DNA from 4 places in the Pseudoalteromonas sp. R3 genome. Region 4 is predicted to be linked to each of the others. Evidence: predicted binding sites of a transcription regulator. Region 4 holds the regulator's gene; each other region holds the start of a gene.
The links. The regulator FliA, encoded in region 4, starts transcription of late flagellar genes. The targets are predictions, from matches to a motif close to CTAAAGNTNNNNNNNNNNNNGCCGATA.
Positions count from the first base shown of each region.

Region 1 (5,111 bases), 1.7 Mb from region 4:
CTTCAGCTCGCTTACGGTCAAGTGAGTTGGGCAAAGTAGTCCGCAAAAAGTAGCCAAAGAACTGCAGATATCCCAGCCCCATCATCATGCCCAACACAGGTGGCAAATGTAGCAAACTGTGACATGAAACCGCGGTGGCAATGGTGATCAGGAAAAGTACCATAATTCGTCGGGCTCCGCGCTTTAACTCAACCACTTCGTCACTGGCCGCTGGCTTTTTGTTTTTCACAAACAAACTCATAATGACCGCCGGCACCAGGTAATTGGCCAGCGCAGGGAAAAACAAAGAGAAGAATTCAGCAAAATGGACAATACCAGCCTGCCAGACCATCAAGGTGGTAATGTCTCCAAACGGACTGAAAGCGCCCCCCGCATTTGCTGCCACAACGATATTAATACAGCTAAGGTTAATAAATTCCTTGTCACCCTGCCCGACTTTCATCACCACCGCACACATTAACAAAGCCGTTGTCAGGTTGTCCGCGATCGGGGAAATGACAAAGGCGAGAAATCCACTGAGCCAGAATAATGTGCGAAAGTTAAACCCCCGACGTACCATCCATACGCGCAAGGCATCGAATAGTCGTCGCTCTTCCATCGCATTGATGTAAGTCATGGCAACCAACAAGAACAACATTAGCTCAGAAAACTCGAGTAAATTATGCCGAAAGGCATGCTCTGTCAGCTCGGGGATATCATTCATGACGTAGTAACCGCCAATCATCATCCAGATCAACCCGGCCGCCACTAGTACAGGCTTAGACTTACGCATGTGAAGCTTTTCTTCCAGCATGACTAGGATATACGCCAATACAAAAATGGCGATGCAAAACCAACCCAGCAAAGCTGAGGTAAGATCAACAGGTGTTGCAACATGATTCGCCGCAGCCGACATGGCTGCAGGATGGCAGAGCAGAGTAGCTAAGGCGAGCAGAACATATAGCGAGTTTTTCATTAGTTATCAGGTCCGAAACGAGGTTAAAACGTGGTTAATTTTAGCGCGGCTACTTGATAGCATATTTTTCACACGACCTGCATTCGACACAAGTCTATAGTTCGCGCATGATTAAATTAATTAACGCCCGACAGACAATAAAAAACGGGTGTGTGACCTGCGTCACACACCCGTATGATACAATGATGAAATTTTATCAGTTGACCGAAAGAACAGGTCGACTATGCGTCTCGGTTACTGATCCACTCAATGGCAAGGATCAGCACTAAGCCGGCAACGGCGAGCAACACACACCCCAGTACGTAAGGATCCTGGCCTGATATTTGAGCGAACTCAGCGGGCAGTACATTTTGCTGAGTCAAAGGTTTTTCAATCCCTTTAGAGTTGGTATACGTCGTCAGTACCTGTTTCCAGGGCCAAAGTAAGTTCAAAGACCCCAGTAAAAAGCCGCACAGCAGTGCAAACGTCACTTGCTCAAAACGGCTTAGCAGCCATGATAATAAACGTGAAAACGCCATCAAACCAACCACACACCCACTCAGGAACAAGGCAATCAATAGTACCTCAACCTCATTGACCGCACTCAGTACATGACCATACATACCCAGCAGCAGCAGAATAAAACTCCCTGAAATGCCGGGCAAAATCATCGCACAAATGGCTATGGCGCCTGCTGCAAAATAGTACCAGGTTTGTGGCACCGCTTCCGCGGGCGCCAAAGAAGTTATGCCATACGCAATGGCTGCACCAGCCATACAGGCTGTTACCGTGCGCCAATCCCAACGGGTAACTTGCTTACCAACATGAATAAAGGACGCGATGATAAGGCCAAAAAAGAATGACCAGACAAATAATTGGTGATGTTCTAGCAAGTAAGTAATGAGCTTAGCCAAAGAAGCTGCACTGGTTAGCAGGCCCGCAAACAACACCAGTAGGAAGGTCCCGTCGATATGTCGCCATGCTGCCTGCAATCCGTCTGAGCGTAACGTTTTGATAGCGTCCAGGTTGACACTTTTGATGGCGCCAAGCAAGCGCGCATAAATACCGGTTATAAATGCGATGGTTCCGCCAGACACACCAGGCACGACATCGGCGGCTCCCATGCCTGCCCCTTTAAAAAACAACCAAATAAAATCACGTTTGGTATCAGTTTTATTGCTCAAAGCCTTCTCCATTGTTTTTTTCCGGCACGAGTTTACCGAAATTTTATGACGCTGCACATAGCCGAAAACAGATTACACTCAAGCTTTGCAACAAATAGCCGATACAAACGCAATAGAGTCATTAAGTACGTAAGCTATGTTTAAACATTCCCTGTTGCCACTCATAATCAGCTTGTTAGCAAGCTTTTGTATCTGTGCTGCCAGCACGTTTTCAAACGCAGCCGAGCACCAGCCACCTCCCAGTAAGTCATCCGTGTTTGACAGCGACTTGCGCTACTGGTTGAGCAGTGAAAAGCTGCTGACTATCAAAGATGAAGAACAGGAAATTGCCGTGTTGTTTTCTGAATATATGGCGGCGCCAAAACGCGGTATTATTGTGTTGCTGCCTGGTCTTGAACAAAGCCCTCTGTACAATAACGGTTTGAGTTACTTACACCAGACGCTCACGGACGATGGATACGATACTTATACACTGCCAGTTCCAGACCTTACCGAGGGCAATGATATTACGCAGGGCATTATGGAGGATGAGCCCAATGAGGTAAAAAGCACGGTACTGCCTATACTCAGCGAATTTGCGTTAGACAGTTACAAAGCTGCGTTAGTTGCTCGCTTTGAAGCACTCTACAAAACTCTGGCACTGCGTCAGCAAGAGCATATTGCGATTGTGGCGTTTGGTAACAGTGCGGGGCTTTTTGCAGAATATCTGGCGACCCTGCCCAATATTCGTGTCGATGCCCTGATCACAGTCAGCGCGCAACTAGCTAATGCACAACGCAACAGCCATTTACCAGCCAGCCTTTCTTTGGTTGCCCCCGCGCTGCTGGATGTATTCTATACTTTTGACAGTCCACTAGTATTGGATACCATTGATGAACGTCGGCGCTGGGCCAGACGTAACAGCAAACTCGACTATCGCCAGCGAGAATTGTTTGGCCAGCAGCACCAGCCAATGCAACATCAACGGCTACGCAAAGAGCTAACAGGGTTTTTACGCCGCCTTTAATCCGATGCTCAGCTGCTGCGTTTTTGTTTCAGTAGCTCATAGGCAGTGATTGGCAATGCTACTTTGGCTCTTTCGCCTTACACCCACACTCAGCTGCCGCGGTTTTGTGTCAGTAGCTCATAGGCAGTGATTGGCAATGCTACTTTGGCTCTTTCGCCTTACACCCACACTCAGCTGCCGCGTTTTTGTTTCAGTAGCTCATAGGCAGTGATTGGCAATGCTACTTTGACTCTTTCGCCTTACACCCACACTCAGCTGCCGCGTTTTTGTTTCAGTAGCTCATAGGCAGTGATTGGCAATGCTACTTTGACTCTTTCGCCTTACACCCACACTCAGCTGCTGCGTTTTTGTTTCAGTAGCTCATAAGCAGATTGAATACTCTGACTCTTGCGCTTAGCAACTTCCATCATATGCTCGGGCAAGCCCTGAGAGACCAGTTTGTCAGGGTGGTGCTGTGCCATCAACTTGCGGTAGGCACGCTTGATTTCTTTTTCTGACGCACCATCACTTAACCCCAACACTGCCAGCGCTTCACTGCGAGACACCATCGACTGCTGAGCTGGACCGGAAGAGCTGCGTTGTTGTCTTTGCTGTCCCTGATTATGACGTTGCTGAGACTGCCACTGTGCACGCTGCTGTCGAAACCGAAATTCAGCCTGATACCGTTTGAGCAAAAAGCTAAACTGAGTCTGGGAGATCCCCAGGTATTTACTGACCTCTCGTAACAGAGTCTGTTCCTGCTCCGACACATGCCCATCAGAAAAAGCCATTTGAATTTGGATTTCCAGGAACAACTGCAACAAGTCATAACGTCTGGCAAAGGCTTCTCTGACTTCTCGAACTGAGTCTTTAATGGAAAAATCAGCGTCCTTTCCGGCGCGAAAGGCATGCTGTGCCTCACGTCGATCATCGCCTGCCAATGCCATTTCATCCATAAAAGCGGTTGCGGCACGGATATGAACCTCGCTGACTCTGCCATTGGATTTAGCAATGTGTCCCATGACAGAAAAGCAGCTGGAAAAAAACAAAGCCTGGCGCTCACTGAGATCATCACCATTCAAAAAGCCCTGGAAACCACCTACCTTGTCGAAATCTTGCCTGAGGCTCTTGTCAAATAAATGCCCCAGATAAAATCCCAGGATCGCACCCAGCCATTTGCCAAACAAAAAGCCAAACCCTGTGCCTAATAACTTACCCCACATGTGCCTGCTCCACTGCATTGTTGATCTGCGCCAGGCGTTCTGGAGTACCTATATCATGCCACTGCCCCAGGAAGAGCTCTGTTGAGACCTGGCCCTGCGCTAACCCCTCTCGGAGCATTGGGCCCAGAGCTAAAAACTGTTCATTGACCGCGCTGAAAAAGTCTTTGTGATACAGTCCAATTCCTGCAAACGTGTACGCCTGTGTATTGGTGCTCTGGTGGGCAAGAGGGAAATCTCCCTGTAAGTTGTGAGGCGGGTTTTCCACTAACACCAAATGCGCTTCACCGGGTAATAAATGCAGTCGAGACAAATCATGTACAGCGTAATCTGTAAAAATATCACCGTTAATCACGATAAACGTGTCTTCGTCTTCACATAACAGTGGTAAAGCCCTAACTATACCGCCAGCTGTTTCCAATCCACCTTCGGGCTCTTGTGAGTATTGAATGGATACACCATATGCACTGCCATCAGCAAAATACTCACGTATCTTGTCACCTTGCCAAGCCAGGTTAATCACAATACGCCTGATCCCAGCCTGCGCCAGACGCATCACGTGATATTCCAGTAAGGGTTTGCCCGCAACCTCCAACATCGGCTTTGGTATCGATGCCGTCAGCGGCATCATACGCTTGCCCCGGCCCGCAGCCAAAATCATTGCTTTCATGTCTGTTGTTCCAGCTTTGCTTCTGTCAAAGGTATTATCTCGGATTGCAAACAGGTTGCAAGCCACTGAAATGTATCAACACATTTTGCTGCGTCATAAATATATTGCAGTGTCGGCA
Region 1 covers NZ_CP034835.1:1,365,251-1,370,361, reverse strand. The annotation lists gene nhaD (sodium:proton antiporter NhaD) at 1-955, opposite strand, end outside; gene ELR70_RS10775 (DUF368 domain-containing protein) at 1,177-2,058, opposite strand; gene ELR70_RS10770 (DUF3530 family protein) at 2,255-3,124, shown strand; gene djlA (co-chaperone DjlA) at 3,457-4,326, opposite strand; gene murU (N-acetylmuramate alpha-1-phosphate uridylyltransferase MurU) at 4,316-4,993, opposite strand; gene ELR70_RS10755 (phosphotransferase) at 4,990-5,111, opposite strand, start outside.
Region 1: ELR70_RS10770 (DUF3530 family protein) is a predicted target of FliA. The motif match lies at 2,196-2,222, and genes of this name have one in related genera.

Region 2 (5,111 bases), 2.2 Mb from region 4:
TTAAGTAGTTTTTATACCAATTTGCTTAATTAAGTGTTCTATTTTGAGGCGAGAAAATAGGGTCGATAACAAGGCAAAAGTTTTGCTGTTTAGTTGTTCTAAATGAGAAATTTTTAACGCCGTTAGCGTCCTATTTACTCCTTCAAATTGAACAAGCCTATGGCAGTGTTACCTATGCGCTCCTGGCGCCTCGCACGCGAGGGGTTATACCAATTTGCTTCATTAAGTGTTCCATTTTGAGGCGAGAAAATATGAACTTCGGATTGTTAAGCCGACCTGTAAACAGGAGCAGGTAACAGCCCGGGGTTAGCTGGTTTCTTCGGTTACTTTAGTGGTTTTTCTATTTTTACCCAACACATAGATAAGCGGCACAAAGCATAAGAACACGGTTGCATAATTAACCAAAGGTAATACCGTCATGTACAGGTAACCTGAGTAGCTGAGATCCATCAGATGGCGATCAACGAGCCTGAAAAGTTGTAATAAGGGGGCGGGGATAACCACAAGCTGACAGATGATACTCTGCCACATATACATTTTGTCTTTAAGTGCCCAGTAGGCAACTATGGCGATAAAGAGTACATCCATCGCTGCCCAGTAAATGTAACGGTAGACTTTGCCACCATCGACACTCAAAATTAGGTCGTAGGTTAAATAACCATTGATAAAGAAAACGAGGCAAAGTAACGAGTATCTTAACGCTTGTCTGTCCTTTAAAAAATAGAACAATACAACGGCTATCGACACCAAAATCATCTGGCTATCAATGATCGCTATCAGTGTATTGTGAATAACCGGGACGTGGGGCCCAAGAATATCGATACTCGTCATTATCAGATTATAACCTTACTGCCATTACTTTGGCTGTTCATCACCTTCGTCAGCACCACCACCATTGGAACCCGGCATATACGCGTATTTACTTAGCATTGTTTTCTCCATTAACATTATTAGATTAAAATCCGCTGAATAGCCTAGCCCAAGAATCGGTACCACGCAATACTTCTAGTTGTTTCCACGCACATTTATTGGGTCGGATTCTTTGGCTTTGCCTTGCATAATCGATATTTCCACCCGGCGATTACGTCGTCGATCTACATCCGTTTCGTTGGGGACCAGTGGCCGGGTATCTGCGTGACCAACCACCACCATGCGGTTTTTATCAAACCCAGGTACAGTTTGCATTTCAGTTGCAACCGCAACCGCGCGGGTCGCAGACAGATCCCAGTTATTGCTGTAAAGCTCATTTGAAAACTGAAAATCGTCAGTGTGCCCGGACACCGTTATTTCGCCGGGTACATCTTTGAGTAACTGCGCAATGTCCTGGATCACAGGCTTGAATTTAGGTTGTAAGAATGCACTGCCCGATGGAAAAGAACCGTTTTCCTGAATACGTATGATGATCTGCTGACCAAGTGATTCAAGTTCAATAGCACCATCCATGATTTGTTTTTCAAGCTGTTGGGCGATTTTTTTCACCAGCTCGTTTACTTGCTCTTGCTCCGCAGCTGCTATTGCCTGAGTCATCGACTGCTCTTGGGCCGTACTGGAAGATTCACCACCACGCTTGTTGCCCCTTTGTTCTTGTCGACCACCCGCCGAGCTTTCGTCCCCGGCCTGAAATTCAAGCATTTGCTGAGTCATCTCAACAGTTTGCTGTTGAATCGTTTCTATGGGTGTCGGCTCGGGTTTACCCGGTGTGAACTCCATCGCAATCACGCTGGTACCTTTGGGAATGTCTTTTACTTCAATTTTGTTCTGTACACCAAACGCAAACTTCATCGAGCCTGCTATTTGCTTAAACTTCAGTACATCCATTTCCGAAAACGCCAGCAGCAGAACGAAGAAGCACATCAGCAGCGACATCAGATCGGCAAAGGTCCCCATCCAGGCAGGTAAGCCTGGGGGGGGACATTTGCATTCGTTCTCGTCCGACATAACTACTCCTCGGCCTCACCACCCCGTTTAGACTCAGGCAGATAATTTTTCAGAATACCTTCAATCACTTTCGGGTTTTGCCCATCCTGTATGCCCAAAATAGCATCCAGGATCAATCGCTGATTACGTTCTTCTTCGTCTTTGCGCAGCTCCAGTTTTACCTGAATAGGAATGGCGACTACGTTCGCTAAAAACGCACCATATAAAGTGGTCAATAGTGCTACGGCCATAGCAGGTCCGATTGCCTTAGGATCATCCATGTTCGATAACATAGCTACCAGACCAATCAGGGTCCCTATCATACCCATTGCCGGAGCGATATCCGCCAGAGACTTAAACAACCCGGCGCCCATCTCATGTCGAGTAGAGGTCAGTGCAATGTCTTTTTGCAATGTTGCCCGGACGACATCTGCATCGTGGCCATCCACCAGCATATCAACACCCTTGCGCATAAAGGAATTAGGGATCTCCGCTTCTTCTAACGCCAAAAACCCACCTTTACGTGCTGAATCAGCCAGTTCAACTGCTTTTTCAATTAACTCTTCAGGTGTTTCCAGTTTAAACATAAAGGCCTTACCGGCCACCTTACCAATGCCAAAAAACTGGCTCATGGTAAAGTTAGAAAGCACGATAAATATCGAGCCACCAAATACAATAACCACTGATGGAGTGTTGTAAAACATGGCGACCTGGCCATCACTACTAAGTACCATGGACATCACAATCAAGCCAATGGCCCCTAAGATCCCAATCACGGTTGCTAAATCCACACACCCTCCAAAAGAAATTACCCGCTATCTATCACGCAGTTATTATTATCGACAGAGTTATCGGCCAGTTTTGCAATAACTTAACTCAATTATATTAAATTGCCTTGAAATTGCGAATTCATAAGCCATTGGCAATTCCCCCCGGACTATATAACGTAAAAAGTCCGAGAGATCTTTGACCTCAATCTGTAATACTCATAAAATTAGGCGTTTTTTAATTTAGCTCAAAGTGAATATTGCACATGGCGACAAAAAAACCGGAAAACATGAGCTTTGAAGAAGCTGTTGGCGAGCTTGAAGGCATAGTACAGGACATGGAACGCGGCGAACTGACCCTGGAACAATCACTCAAACAATTTGAACGGGGTATTAAATTGGCCAATGCTTCCTCACAAAAGCTACAACAGGCTGAACAGAAAGTCGCAATTTTGCTGGGCAACGATGAGCAAAGCCCACTGAACGAATTTACAGACGAGCTGGAATAATAAACGGTGGATTTACAAGCACAACTTGCCCAAGCCAGAGCCCAGGTAGACAAAACCGTAGCAGCATACTTTGCACAGGAACTGGACAGTGACAGCACAGCCATTGCTGCAACACGTTACAGTATTAGTAATGGTGGCAAGCGATTGCGCCCGTTTCTTGTTTACACGGCAGGTCAGATTTTTGGCGCTGCACCTGATGACTTGGATGTTGCAGCCGCTGCTGTTGAATGTATTCACAGCTACTCACTGGTCCACGACGATTTACCTGCAATGGACGATGATGACCTGCGTCGCGGTAAACCGACCTGCCATATCGCCTTTGATGAAGCACAGGCTATTTTGGCAGGTGATGCTTTGCAGACGCTGGCATTTGAGTTGTTATCAGGACACGCATTCTCCGTGCCGGCAAATAATCAGATTGTCATGATCAATACACTTGCAAAGGCTTCTGGTTTACAGGGCATGGTCGGGGGTCAGGCACTAGATTTAGCTGCAACAGACAAATCAGTCACGCTGGAGCAACTTGAGCGTATCCACCGCTTAAAAACAGGTGCTCTGCTCACCTGTGCCATTGAGCTGGGTGCTCTATGCGCACCCAATGTGTCACCACATACGCTTGCACGGTTACGTGAATATGGCCAAAATATTGGCCTGGCGTTTCAGGTTCAGGACGACATTCTGGATATCGAAGGCAACACCGAAGTACTAGGCAAACCGCAGGGTTCTGATCTGGAACACAATAAATCTACGTATCCTGCACTACTGGGTTTGTCAGGCGCAAAGCAAAAAGCGCAGGCACTGGTTGATGAAGCAAAGCGGGCATTGCAAGACATTGATGCAGACACAAAGGCTCTGGCTTTGCTAGCAGATTATATCATCGCCAGAGACCACTAAACCCAGCAAACAGACTAGCAATCGACTGATAAGTCGCTAAATTAATAACTAGTTCAGTTATACTGTGGTGCATTGCAGCATGTACCTCGAAAATAGCGGTCATAAGTGGCCTGCCAGTATGGCTGAACACCAGAAACAGATTTTATAAATTAAATGGCAGACAATGATGACAGCTAAGTCAGCAAACTCTGCCCAGGATAACATAATCAATATGAGTCTTGATAACAGCAAGTATCCCCTTATGGCTTTGATAGAGCAGCCCGATCAGCTGCGAACTTTGCCGCAACACAAACTGACCGAGTTCAGTAATGAACTGCGTGATTACCTGTTAAACTCAGTCTCGCAAAGTAGTGGTCACCTTGCCTCAGGTCTGGGAACGGTAGAGCTTACTGTGGCGCTGCACTATGTCTACAATACTCCCGAAGACCGTTTAGTATGGGATGTTGGCCATCAGGCTTACCCGCATAAAATACTCACAGGTCGCCGTGACAAAATGCATACGATTCGTCAAAAAGACGGTCTGCACCCTTTCCCGTTCCGTGAAGAGAGCGAGTACGACACATTCAGTGTTGGCCACTCAAGTACTTCAATTTCAGCAGCACTGGCCATGGCCATTGCCGCAGAAAAAGAGCAGCAAGGGCGCAAAGTGGTTGCCGTGATTGGCGATGGTGCTATGACCGCGGGCATGGCCTTTGAAGCGATGAACCACGCCGGTGATGTAAAATCAGATATGCTCGTGATCCTCAACGACAATGAGATGTCTATTTCCGAAAATGTAGGCGCATTAAATAATCACTTCGCGCGCATTCTGTCAGGCAGTTTTTACACCAATATCCGCGAAGGCGGTAAAAAGCTACTCTCGGGCGTACCACCCGTCAAAGAGCTGGCCAGCAAGGTTGAAGAACACCTTAAGGGTATGGTGATACCGGGTACCTTTTTCGAGGAATTGGGCTTTAACTACATCGGCCCAATCGATGGTCATGATGTCAATATGCTGGTTGATACGCTGAGAAACATGCGTAAC
Region 2 covers NZ_CP034835.1:917,944-923,054, reverse strand. The annotation lists gene ELR70_RS08965 (hypothetical protein) at 1-8, shown strand, start outside; gene ELR70_RS08960 (hypothetical protein) at 307-831, opposite strand; gene ELR70_RS08955 (flagellar motor protein MotB) at 1,006-1,938, opposite strand; gene pomA (flagellar motor protein PomA) at 1,941-2,708, opposite strand; gene xseB (exodeoxyribonuclease VII small subunit) at 2,951-3,193, shown strand; gene ispA ((2E,6E)-farnesyl diphosphate synthase) at 3,200-4,087, shown strand; gene dxs (1-deoxy-D-xylulose-5-phosphate synthase) at 4,299-5,111, shown strand, end outside.
Region 2: pomA (flagellar motor protein PomA) is a predicted target of FliA. The motif match lies at 2,767-2,793, and genes of this name have one in related genera.

Region 3 (5,111 bases), 2.0 Mb from region 4:
GTAAGTTTTGTACTCCTGGCTATTGTTGATCAGAAATACTTTGGCATTTCGCTGGCGCTCATCAAACACGACACGGGTGGGTGAAATCAGTAGGTTAGCCTGAGACTGCGCGGCACAAAACAACAGCACCAACACAGCGATGTGAGTAATATATTTCATTGGATTTTGCCTATTCTACTTCTAACGGCGATGAATATGAGTCTGTGCTTACTAAATAACTTAATAGCTAACTTCGACGCTGATTGTTGTCTCATACTGCCCATCCAGGTAGCTGCCTGCATTGGGCATGCTCTGCAATGTGCCACCTATCACAAGCCGGGCGCGACCGTATCTATCAGTAAAGACTCTGACTGGATGGTGGAGCTGTATTACACGTAATTTGCCCTGGCTGATAAGTTGAGTATGCGCCAGCTCATCATCAAGTATATCTGTTGAGATATTCAGATAAACACCAATGGGGAAGGACTCCAGTATCAGCTCAGCTGGGTGACCTTTTTCAACCACATGAATACTGCCAGAGGAACTTGTTCCACCACCCCGGGACACAGTGACAGTGCCGACCACACTGGGGTCTGCCACAATAACAGTACCAAAATTAAGGTCAGCATTGAGTATAATACTCGCCTGACAGTACATACTGCCTATCAAACTGACGAGTAATAAAAGCGCCTTCATATGAAACTGGCGGGCTATTCAATCACCCGCCATAGCCGATTAGTAGCTCAGCTCAACACTGAACGTACCTTCGTACTCACCGTCAATATAGTTTCCTGCAGCGGCACTGGTTGTGGTCAGTGTTGCACCTACATTAAACGCAATTTTACCCTCAGCATCAGCCTGTACTGTGGTTGTTGCCGGGGCTGGTGAAGTACCAGATGTTACATAGTAAGTGAATGTACCTAGTTTGAAACCGGGTGTTGTAGGTGGTAGATCTTTCGGCAACACATCGGTTTCTGTCGGATCGGTAATAGTCAATGTCGCGTAAGGTGAAACGCCATCAACGGTAAACTTTGCCGGAGTACCGGGTTCCAGAATAGCAATCTCAGCTTTTGTTACATCGGTTGAGTCAGCCCGAGGAGCTGTATTAGGGTTGGCAGCAATAACCAAAGTTGCCGTTTCTACACCACCTGTATCGCCACTGGCACGTATAGTACCGAAGCTAAGCGGTTCAGCATTTTCAAAGGTGAAAATATTTCTTACTGTTACGGATGCTTTGAATTCCGCAGGCTGCGCAGCAGCCAGTAAAGGCATTGCAGCCAGAATTGAGAGTAGAGAGTACTTGTTCATTAACTTTTCCATCAGCTAATCCTTTTCATTAAATAGCCGCTTCCATATCCGGCCAAACCACACGTGCAGCGCTTTACACTGAACGTACAACTAAGACTTTATAATGATTTTATCAACTTACTCGAGTGCCCTTGGGTAGAAAGGTGCTCAATTTGAATAAAAACACTACTCAGACTTCTTTTATATCGTACCTAAATACAAAATCTTTAATATTATTTCAATGTTTTTTAGCTAGTTAACCAATTTACATGGTTGACCACTGGCCTGAATAAGACGGCAAAACACGACACTTTCTTGCACAGACATGAACCCCCAAGCCTGAGAAAGGTAAAACTGAGTGCCATTCACAGCCGGTGTTTGTAAATATATTGATACGGAGCTGAACATGTCAGGATAGTAACTTTGTATGAGAGACAAAGATGCTTTTATCCGTTCATTTTGTGCCTGAGCCCGAGTATTCAAAAGGTGACGACCAAACTGCACAACAATGGAGTCAGAGTTTGGTGTATTGAACTGCTTGCTGGCGGAGTCTGGCGCCACTTGATGAGTGACAACGCCTTTCTCTGGCTGCGCGATTTTCTCTTCAAGCGGCTTGATATCATTGGCGGAAGACAACAATGCCAGTAGCTGTGACAAATCCTGCTCCATCGCGGCAACACGCTCGATACCCGCCTTATGCTCATTGTAGGTCTTGATCAACTCAGCCCTGGCAAGTGCTTGTGCTTCTTCGTCAGCTGTTGGCTTTGAGCTGCACGCGGATAACAGCCCGACTGCCGCCAGTAGTGCGGTCCACTTGCCAACGCGCTGATAAGGCAATCGCTGAGCTACTTCACAATGGATAGACATAATGTCTTTCTCCTTCTACAACAAGCGGCCCTCACTGGCCGCCTACTACATATCTGGAACAGCCTAAGATCAAATTGCAACGGGCGCTTTGATATTGGGATCGGCGTTGTAGCCCTCAATCGCAAAATCCTCAAACTGGTAGTCATAAATAGACTCAGGCTTGCGCAAAATTTTCAACGTCGGTAGTCCCTTAGGCTCACGCTGCAACTGTTGCTCAATCTGCTCCATATGATTTGAATAGGCATGCAAATCACCAAAGCTGACAATGACCTCCCCGGGTTCCAGATCACATTGTTGCGCCAGCATATGTACCAACAAAGACAAGCTGGCGATATTATAGGGTAACCCAAGAAAGATATCTGAGCTGCGAATATACAACTGTCCGGATAACTTACCGTCTGCGACATAAAACTGATACAACAAGTGACACGGAGGTAAGGCCATACGACCAGCCTCAACATTCTCTTGTGGGCTCATCGACTCGTCCGGCAGATACTCAACGTTCCAGCCATGGAATAGGATACGACGGCTGTTGGGATTGTTTTTTAGTGTATCAACAACATAGTCGATCTGGTTAATATCATCACCGTCTTTAGTGGGCCAGGCCGTCCACTGTTTACCGTATATTGGACCCAGCTCACCATCTTCCAGCGCCCACTCGTCCCAGATTTTAACGCCGTTTTCATTGAGCCAGGTTTTATTGGTGTCGCCTTTAAGAAACCAGATTAACTCGTTGGCAATACTCTTAAAGTGTAGCTTTTTGGTGGTCAGCAAAGGAAAGCCATCTTTGAGGTTATGGCGGATCTGACGGCCAAACACGGAGCGCGTACCTGTACCAGTGCGGTCCCCTTTCTGGGTGCCGTTTTCTAATACATCTCGCAATAACTCCAAATACACTTTCATGCTTTACTCCTCACAATGATCTCACTATTGACCCTGCTCAAGGGCTTTGTATAGCACGAAAGTATACTACGTTCGCAGGCCCGGGTAACTAATTCACGATAGGATTTATTGACAGGTAAAACGGGACCCCAAGATTAGGGCCCCGATATGGTTTAAGCGCGTGCTGTCGCAGTACGCTTGTGGCTCCAGAGCATCAAACCCAGACCACCGATCACCATAGGTAAGGACAAAATCTGTCCCTGAGAAATCATACCTGCGTACAAGCCGATATGTGCATCCGGTTCGCGGAAGTATTCAACAATGAAACGGAAAGTGCCGTAACCGAGTAAAAACAGGCCAGCAACGCTTCCCGCCGGACGTTCCTGTTTTCTGTACCAAATCAGTATAATGAACAACACTAGGCCTTCCAGAAATGCTTCATAAAGTTGCGATGGATGGCGAGCAATCGGACCTCCAGTCGGGAAAACCACCGCCCACGGAACATCCGTAGCCCGGCCCCATAACTCACCATTGATAAAGTTACCGATACGCCCCGCGAGCAAACCAACCGGTACCATAGGCACAACAAAATCGCCCACAGCCAGCGGAGATTTCTTAAACCGCCATGCAAAGATAAAAATACCGGCTATCACACCCAGTGCGCCACCATGGAATGACATGCCGCCCTGATCGATACGTAGTAAATACATAGGGTTTTCAAGGAAGTGACTGAACTGATAAAACAACACATAGCCAATTCGGCCACCCAAGATCACGCCGAGCATGCCGTAAAACAGCAGATCACTGACCTCATCTTTGGTCCAGCCAGAATTGGGCTTGTCAGCCTCTTTGTTTGCCCACCACATCGCAAACGCAAAACCGATTAAATACATTACGCCATACCAGCGTACACTTAGGGGTCCAATCGAGAATATGATTGGATCGATTTCTGGAAACTGCAAAGCCATCGCTTTCCCTCAATAAAATAACATTTTTCCCGCAATCACCACGAGCAGTAACGCGAACACTTTCTTAATCACAGGCACTGGCAGATAGTGCGTTGCTTTGGCCCCGATAGGAGCGACAAACCAAGAAGTCAGCACAATACCAAATAACGCCGGTAAATACACAAAACCGGCAAACCCATCTGTCAATTTCAATGCCTGGCCCCCCGAGACCACATAACCAACGGAACCAAACAACGCAATCACGATGCCGCTAACCGCGGCACAGCCAATTGCTTTACGCATATCGACAGAAAAATAACTGAGCAGCGGCACAATTAACACCCCACCGCCAATGCCAATCATGGCCGACAACGCGCCCATTAAGGTCGTGATGCTTGCCAAAACAGGGCCGGAGGGCAAACTACGCGACTTTTCAGGGGCATTTGATTGTGAACTGAATACCATTTTAGCGGCGATTAACAACACAGAAATGACAAACGTCCACTTTACCCAGTGCACCGGGATAAGGGCGACCATGAAGCCACTGATCAAAGCCCCCACCGCGACGCCCGCCATTACCCAGGGGGCGATATCCCAGGGTACATTGTGATTACGATGATGTGCCAGCGCAGAAGAGGTTGAGGTAAACAAGATTGAAGCCAGTGAAGTCGCTATCGCGACAACAATTACATAGTCACTTTCCAGCACATCGAAGTACAACAGAATGGCCGACAATACAGGTACAATGATCAGCCCCCCGCCGATACCGAGTAACCCGGCCAGAAAGCCGACGACACAGCCAAGTAAGGCACAGCATAGAATGAGTAACACACTGATTGTCATACAGACACTCTTATTATTATGGGCGCGTTATAGTAGCGTATCTGCGCACGCGCCTCCAGTCGCGGTTCAGGCCGTATCGCTTTTGGTATAAAGTAGCTCGCTCAGACCATGCGCTATCAGAAACTCACGTAACAGACGATGAACCTGTTTGGCACTGGATACCATCAGGCACTGATTAAGCAAGGTTTCCATATCTTTGACGGCCAACCGACGTAACGTCCATTTTATTTTGTTCAAAGACGAAATATTCATACTGAGGCGGCGAAATCCCATGGCAACAAGTAAAATAGCACCTTCCGGCTCTCC
Region 3 covers NZ_CP034835.1:1,063,049-1,068,159, reverse strand. The annotation lists gene ELR70_RS09720 (hypothetical protein) at 1-159, opposite strand, end outside; gene ELR70_RS09715 (DUF4402 domain-containing protein) at 220-675, opposite strand; gene ELR70_RS09710 (DUF4402 domain-containing protein) at 715-1,299, opposite strand; gene ELR70_RS09705 (hypothetical protein) at 1,519-2,133, opposite strand; gene ELR70_RS09700 (thymidylate synthase) at 2,203-3,036, opposite strand; gene lgt (prolipoprotein diacylglyceryl transferase) at 3,189-3,983, opposite strand; gene ELR70_RS09690 (sulfite exporter TauE/SafE family protein) at 3,993-4,805, opposite strand; gene ptsP (phosphoenolpyruvate--protein phosphotransferase) at 4,872-5,111, opposite strand, start outside.
Region 3: ELR70_RS09710 (DUF4402 domain-containing protein) is a predicted target of FliA. The motif match lies at 1,471-1,497, and genes of this name have one in related genera.

Region 4 (5,111 bases):
CAGCCAGCTGCGCAAGTTGCCCCTCGTCAGGTTGCACCTCAGCAAAGTGCACAGCAAGGCTATAATCAAGCAGCCAGAATGGTTCGCCCTCAACCTCGTCGTGCCGAACCGCAAAAACAGGCACAGGTTGCAGACAGTCTAGAAGCCTTGCTTGAGCGCCAAGCCCCTCGTCCTAAGTCGCCTGAGCTTGCTTCGATGTTTTCTCAATCTGGAATCAACACCGACGATATGTTTGGCTCTCAACAACGCAGTGAAGCCCCTGCTCAGGCCATGCCTCAGGCAGCACGTCAACAGCGCTATGAGACACCGAGTCATAGTTTTGACGCACGCCAGGAAAGCACATCCTGGGAGTTTGGTGATGATCTGGAGCAGGGCTTTGGTGACGAACCTGCTGCGCAGAAAAAAGCAAACGATGATGAAATGTCTTCTATGCGTGATGAAATGAACGCGATCCGCCAGCTACTTGAGTTTCAGTTATCCGGCCTGATGACTCAGGAAATGGCACGTCGAGATCCAACTCGTGCTTGTCTTGTCGACCGTCTAAAAGGCATGGGGATCGGTGCAGAAGTTGCTGAACAGATGGCTTGTTTTATTCCTGATGATGTCTCTCGCAAAGAAGCGTGGAATGCGTTGCTTAATATGGTTGTCAATCAGATGCATACAACTAACAACGATATCTTGCGTCAGGGTGGTGTGTACGCCATGGTTGGACCAACTGGGGTAGGAAAAACAACAACTGTTGCAAAACTTGCAGCGCTGGGTGCCCAAAAATATGGTGCTGACAATGTGGCACTGATCACTACAGATACCTACCGTATCGGTGCTTATGAGCAATTGGCAACGTATGGTCGGATCATTGGTTGTCCCGTTAAGCAAGTAAAAGATGCCAATGAACTTGCAGAGGTTCTTTATCATTTACGTAATAAGCGTCTAATATTAATAGACACGGCAGGGATGAGTCAGCGCGACTTACGTTTAACCGAACAGTTGAACACTCTGATGCGCAGTAGCCGTGTTGACATTCGCAGCTACCTAGTATTAAGTGCAACAGCACAAATGCATGTACTGCAAGAGACCGTAAACCACTTCAAAAAAGTCAATTTAAGTGGTTGTATTTTTACAAAACTTGATGAAAGTCTAAGTTTAGGCGAGATTATTAGCATAGCGATTCAAAATCGTCTGCCAATAGGGTATCTTACCAATGGTCAGCGAGTGCCTGAAGACATTCGCGTGGCAAACGCTCAGAAGTTAGTCAAAAAGGCTGAGCAATTGTATTTAAAGAGAACAAAAGCGCAACATTCGCGACGTGTACCAGTGGCGTCCCAGACAGTAGGAATGTATGATTAATACAGTTTTAGATCAAGCAAGTGGCCTGCGGAGAATGAACCAAAAAAATAACCACAGTGTAAAAGTAATCGCAGTGACTGGTGGTAAAGGTGGTGTAGGTAAAACCAATGTATCCCTTAACACTGCCATTGCATTAGGACAGCAGGGTAATCGGGTCTTGGTGCTTGATGCTGACTTAGGTTTGGCCAATTGTGATGTTATGTTGGGCTTACGGGTAGAGAAAAATTTATCTCATGTTTTGTCTGGAGAATGTGAACTAGACGAAATCTTGGTTGAGGGGCCTGCTGGCATCCGCATCGTACCTGCGACGTCTGGCTCGCAAAGTATGGTGGAGTTAACACCTGCCGAGCATGCTGGGCTAATACGTGCGTTCAGTGAACTCAGTAGCGAATTTGACATTTTAATTGTCGATACCGCAGCAGGTATTTCAGACATGGTTTTGAGCTTTTCTCGTGCTGCTCAAGACGTGTTGGTCGTGGTATGCGACGAGCCGACTTCGATTACCGATGCTTACGCGTTGATCAAAGTCCTAAGCCGCGAGCATGGAGTGTATAAGTTTAAAATTGTGGCCAATATGGTACGCAGTTTAAGAGAAGGGCAAGAGCTTTTCGCAAAACTATCCAAAGTCACCGACCGGTTTTTAGATGTTGCTCTGGAACTGGTTGCAACGATTCCGTTTGACGAAAATATGCGTAAATCTTCGCGACGTCAAAAAACCATCGTTGAGCTTTTCCCCAATTCACCTGCTGCCGTGGCATTCAGAGGCCTGGCAAGCAAAGCTGTCAAGTGGCCCATCCCCCATCAACCATCAGGTCATTTGGAATTCTTTATTGAGCAACTGGTAAACGGTTAACGATGGCTTCACCGGTCAACCGCATGGCGGGATATCAAACGACGGACCACCTTCACAAGGTGGTTGAGCGTCATACACCTTTGGTAAAAAAGGTGGCCTGTCATTTGTTAGCTAGGTTACCAGCCAGTGTTCAGTTAGATGATTTAGTTCAGTCAGGCATGATTGGATTAATTGAAGCCTGTAAAAATTTTGACGCAAGCAAAGGGGCAAGCTTTGAAACGTTTGCAGGTATTCGAATCCGTGGCGCAATGATAGACGAGATACGCCGCGGTGATTGGGCTCCACGCTCTGTCCACAAAAATGGCCGAATGGTAGCAGAAGCCATTGCTGAGCTCGAATCTCAGCTTGGGCGTGAACCAAAAGATACTGAAATCGCTGAAAAACTTGATATTACGCTGGATGAGTACCATCATATTTTACATGATGTGAATGCGAGTAAAGTTATCGGCATCGAAGACCTTGGGGTCGACGAAGACGTAATTTCTCCCGCAGGCAACGATTTTGCGCTAGACAAACCATTCAATAATGTTAAAAATGAGCGCTTTAACGAGTCGTTAGTCAATGCTATCAAGACTTTACCTGAGCGCGATGCTTTGGTGCTGTCTTTGTATTACAACGACGAGATGAATTTAAAAGAGATTGGCGCGATTTTAGAGGTCAGCGAATCTCGAGTGAGTCAGATTCACGGTCAAGCAATGATCAAGCTTCGTGCAAAGATCAATGACTGGATCAATTAGAGTAAGTTTTACAATATAGGTTCAAACCTCACCGGAGGAAGTTTTGGATAAGAACATGAAAATTCTCGTGGTTGATGATTTCTCTACGATGAGAAGAATAATCAAAAACCTGCTAAGAGACTTAGGCTTTACCAATGTTCAAGAGGCTGATGATGGCAGTACGGCACTTCCAATGTTGCAAAATCAGGACTTCGACTTCGTCGTAACTGACTGGAATATGCCGGGCATGCAAGGTATCGATTTGTTACGCGCAATTCGTGCTGATGACAAGCTTAAACACATCCCAGTACTTATGGTTACAGCAGAAGCGAAAAAAGAACAAATCGTTGCCGCTGCCCAGGCTGGAGTTAATGGTTACATCGTTAAACCGTTTACGGCAGGAACCCTGAAAACCAAACTAGAAAAAGTGTTCGAACGTTTAGGCTAGTATTGATAAGGGTAGGCTTATGTCAACATCTTCTGTGCCACAGATAACTCTGGAACAGGCTAAACTGCTCGTTGAATACCTAGAACAAGGTGAGCAGGAAAAGGCTGATGAGATATTAATTGAGGCCACTAACAAAGAACAATCAGAGCTATTCGCTGAAGTGGGTAAGCTGACTCGACAACTTCATGAATCATTGAAAAACTTTGAGTTAGATACCCGTTTAGCTGATCTCACGACAGAAGCCATTCCAGATGCGAAGCAGCGCCTAAATTATGTCATGGAGATGACAGAAAGCGCGGCTAATAAAACCATGGATGCCGTAGAAGCGAGTCTTCCCTTAGCCCAAGAACTTGCCGATGAACTCTCAGAAATCAAACCCACTTGGGACAGACTGATGAGCCGGGATATCCAGCTTGGAGAGTTCAAATCTTTATGTCACGATCTTGACAGTTTTATGCAGTCGTCCAGAGGCCGTACAGATGAATTACAGAGTCTGATGACCAACGTACTGATGGCGCAAGATTATCAAGATTTAACCGGACAGGTGATCCGGCGTGTTATAGAGCTGGTTCGTGAAGTAGAAGACAGCCTTATTCACTTGTTGACTGTATTCGGCAGTGCAGATGAAAGTCAACAAACTGCAGCCCAGCCGCAGTCACAAACTAAAGCCACCCCCGTTGCTGATGAGTTATCAGGTCCAGAGGGTCCAATAATGGACGCTGAGTCTCGAGATGATGTCGTATCCGGGCAGGACGAAGTTGATGACCTGTTGTCTAGTTTGGGCTTCTAATAGGAGAGTATGCGAATGAGCTTTGAAGTCGATGAAGATATCTTACAAGACTTTCTTGTTGAAGCTGGGGAAATACTCGAACAGTTATCAGAGCAGCTTGTCGAACTAGAAAATAATCCGGAAGATAAAGAGCTGTTAAATGCCATTTTCCGAGGCTTCCATACCGTCAAAGGGGGGGCTGGCTTCTTAAGCATGACCGAACTGGTTGATGCCTGTCATGGTGCGGAAAACGTGTTTGATGTCCTACGTCAAGGGCAGCGTCACGTTACGGCTGAGTTGATGGATGTGATTTTACAGTCACTGGACACTATCAACGAAATGTTCTCGTGTATCCAAAACCGCGAACAACCCGAGCCAGCTGATCCCCATTTGTTGGAGGTGTTACACCAACTTAGTCAGCCGGAATCTGAAGATGAGGTGATTGCTGCTCCAGCCGCTGCAGAGCCTGAGCCAGTTGTCGCGACACCCAGTGCTGACGATGTGCTTTTTGATGCACCGTCCGATCCTGTAAGCGAGTCTTCTGGTGAAAGCTCTGACAGCATTGATGAAATATCCGAAGAAGAATTTGAGAGTTTGCTGGACGAACTACACGGTTCAGGAAACGGTCCATCGGCAGCTTCACAAGAACCGGCTAAGCCGAGCGCTGCACCAAGCTCTCCGAGCAGCGATGACGGTGATATTACCGACGACGAATTCGACAGTTTGTTAGACGAGCTACACGGCGTTGGACAATTTGGTGCAACACCTGCTGCCGCAGCACCCACACCGGCACCACAACAACCCGCAGCTGCTGAAAAGGCACCTGTGTCGGGTGGTGATGACGACGAGATTAATGACGACGAATTTGAAGCCTTACTGGATGAGTTACACGGTAAAGGGCAAGCGCCTAAGTCAACAGAAGCAGATGTAGCTGCGCCTAGCGAAGCCGCAAAAGCACCGCCTAAGCCAGAACCTAAG
Region 4 covers NZ_CP034835.1:3,094,692-3,099,802, reverse strand. The annotation lists gene flhF (flagellar biosynthesis protein FlhF) at 1-1,347, shown strand, start outside; gene ELR70_RS18640 (MinD/ParA family protein) at 1,340-2,200, shown strand; gene ELR70_RS18635 (RNA polymerase sigma factor FliA) at 2,203-2,937, shown strand; gene cheY (chemotaxis response regulator CheY) at 2,981-3,364, shown strand; gene ELR70_RS18625 (protein phosphatase CheZ) at 3,384-4,154, shown strand; partial or broken gene ELR70_RS18620 (chemotaxis protein CheA) at 4,170-5,111, shown strand, end outside.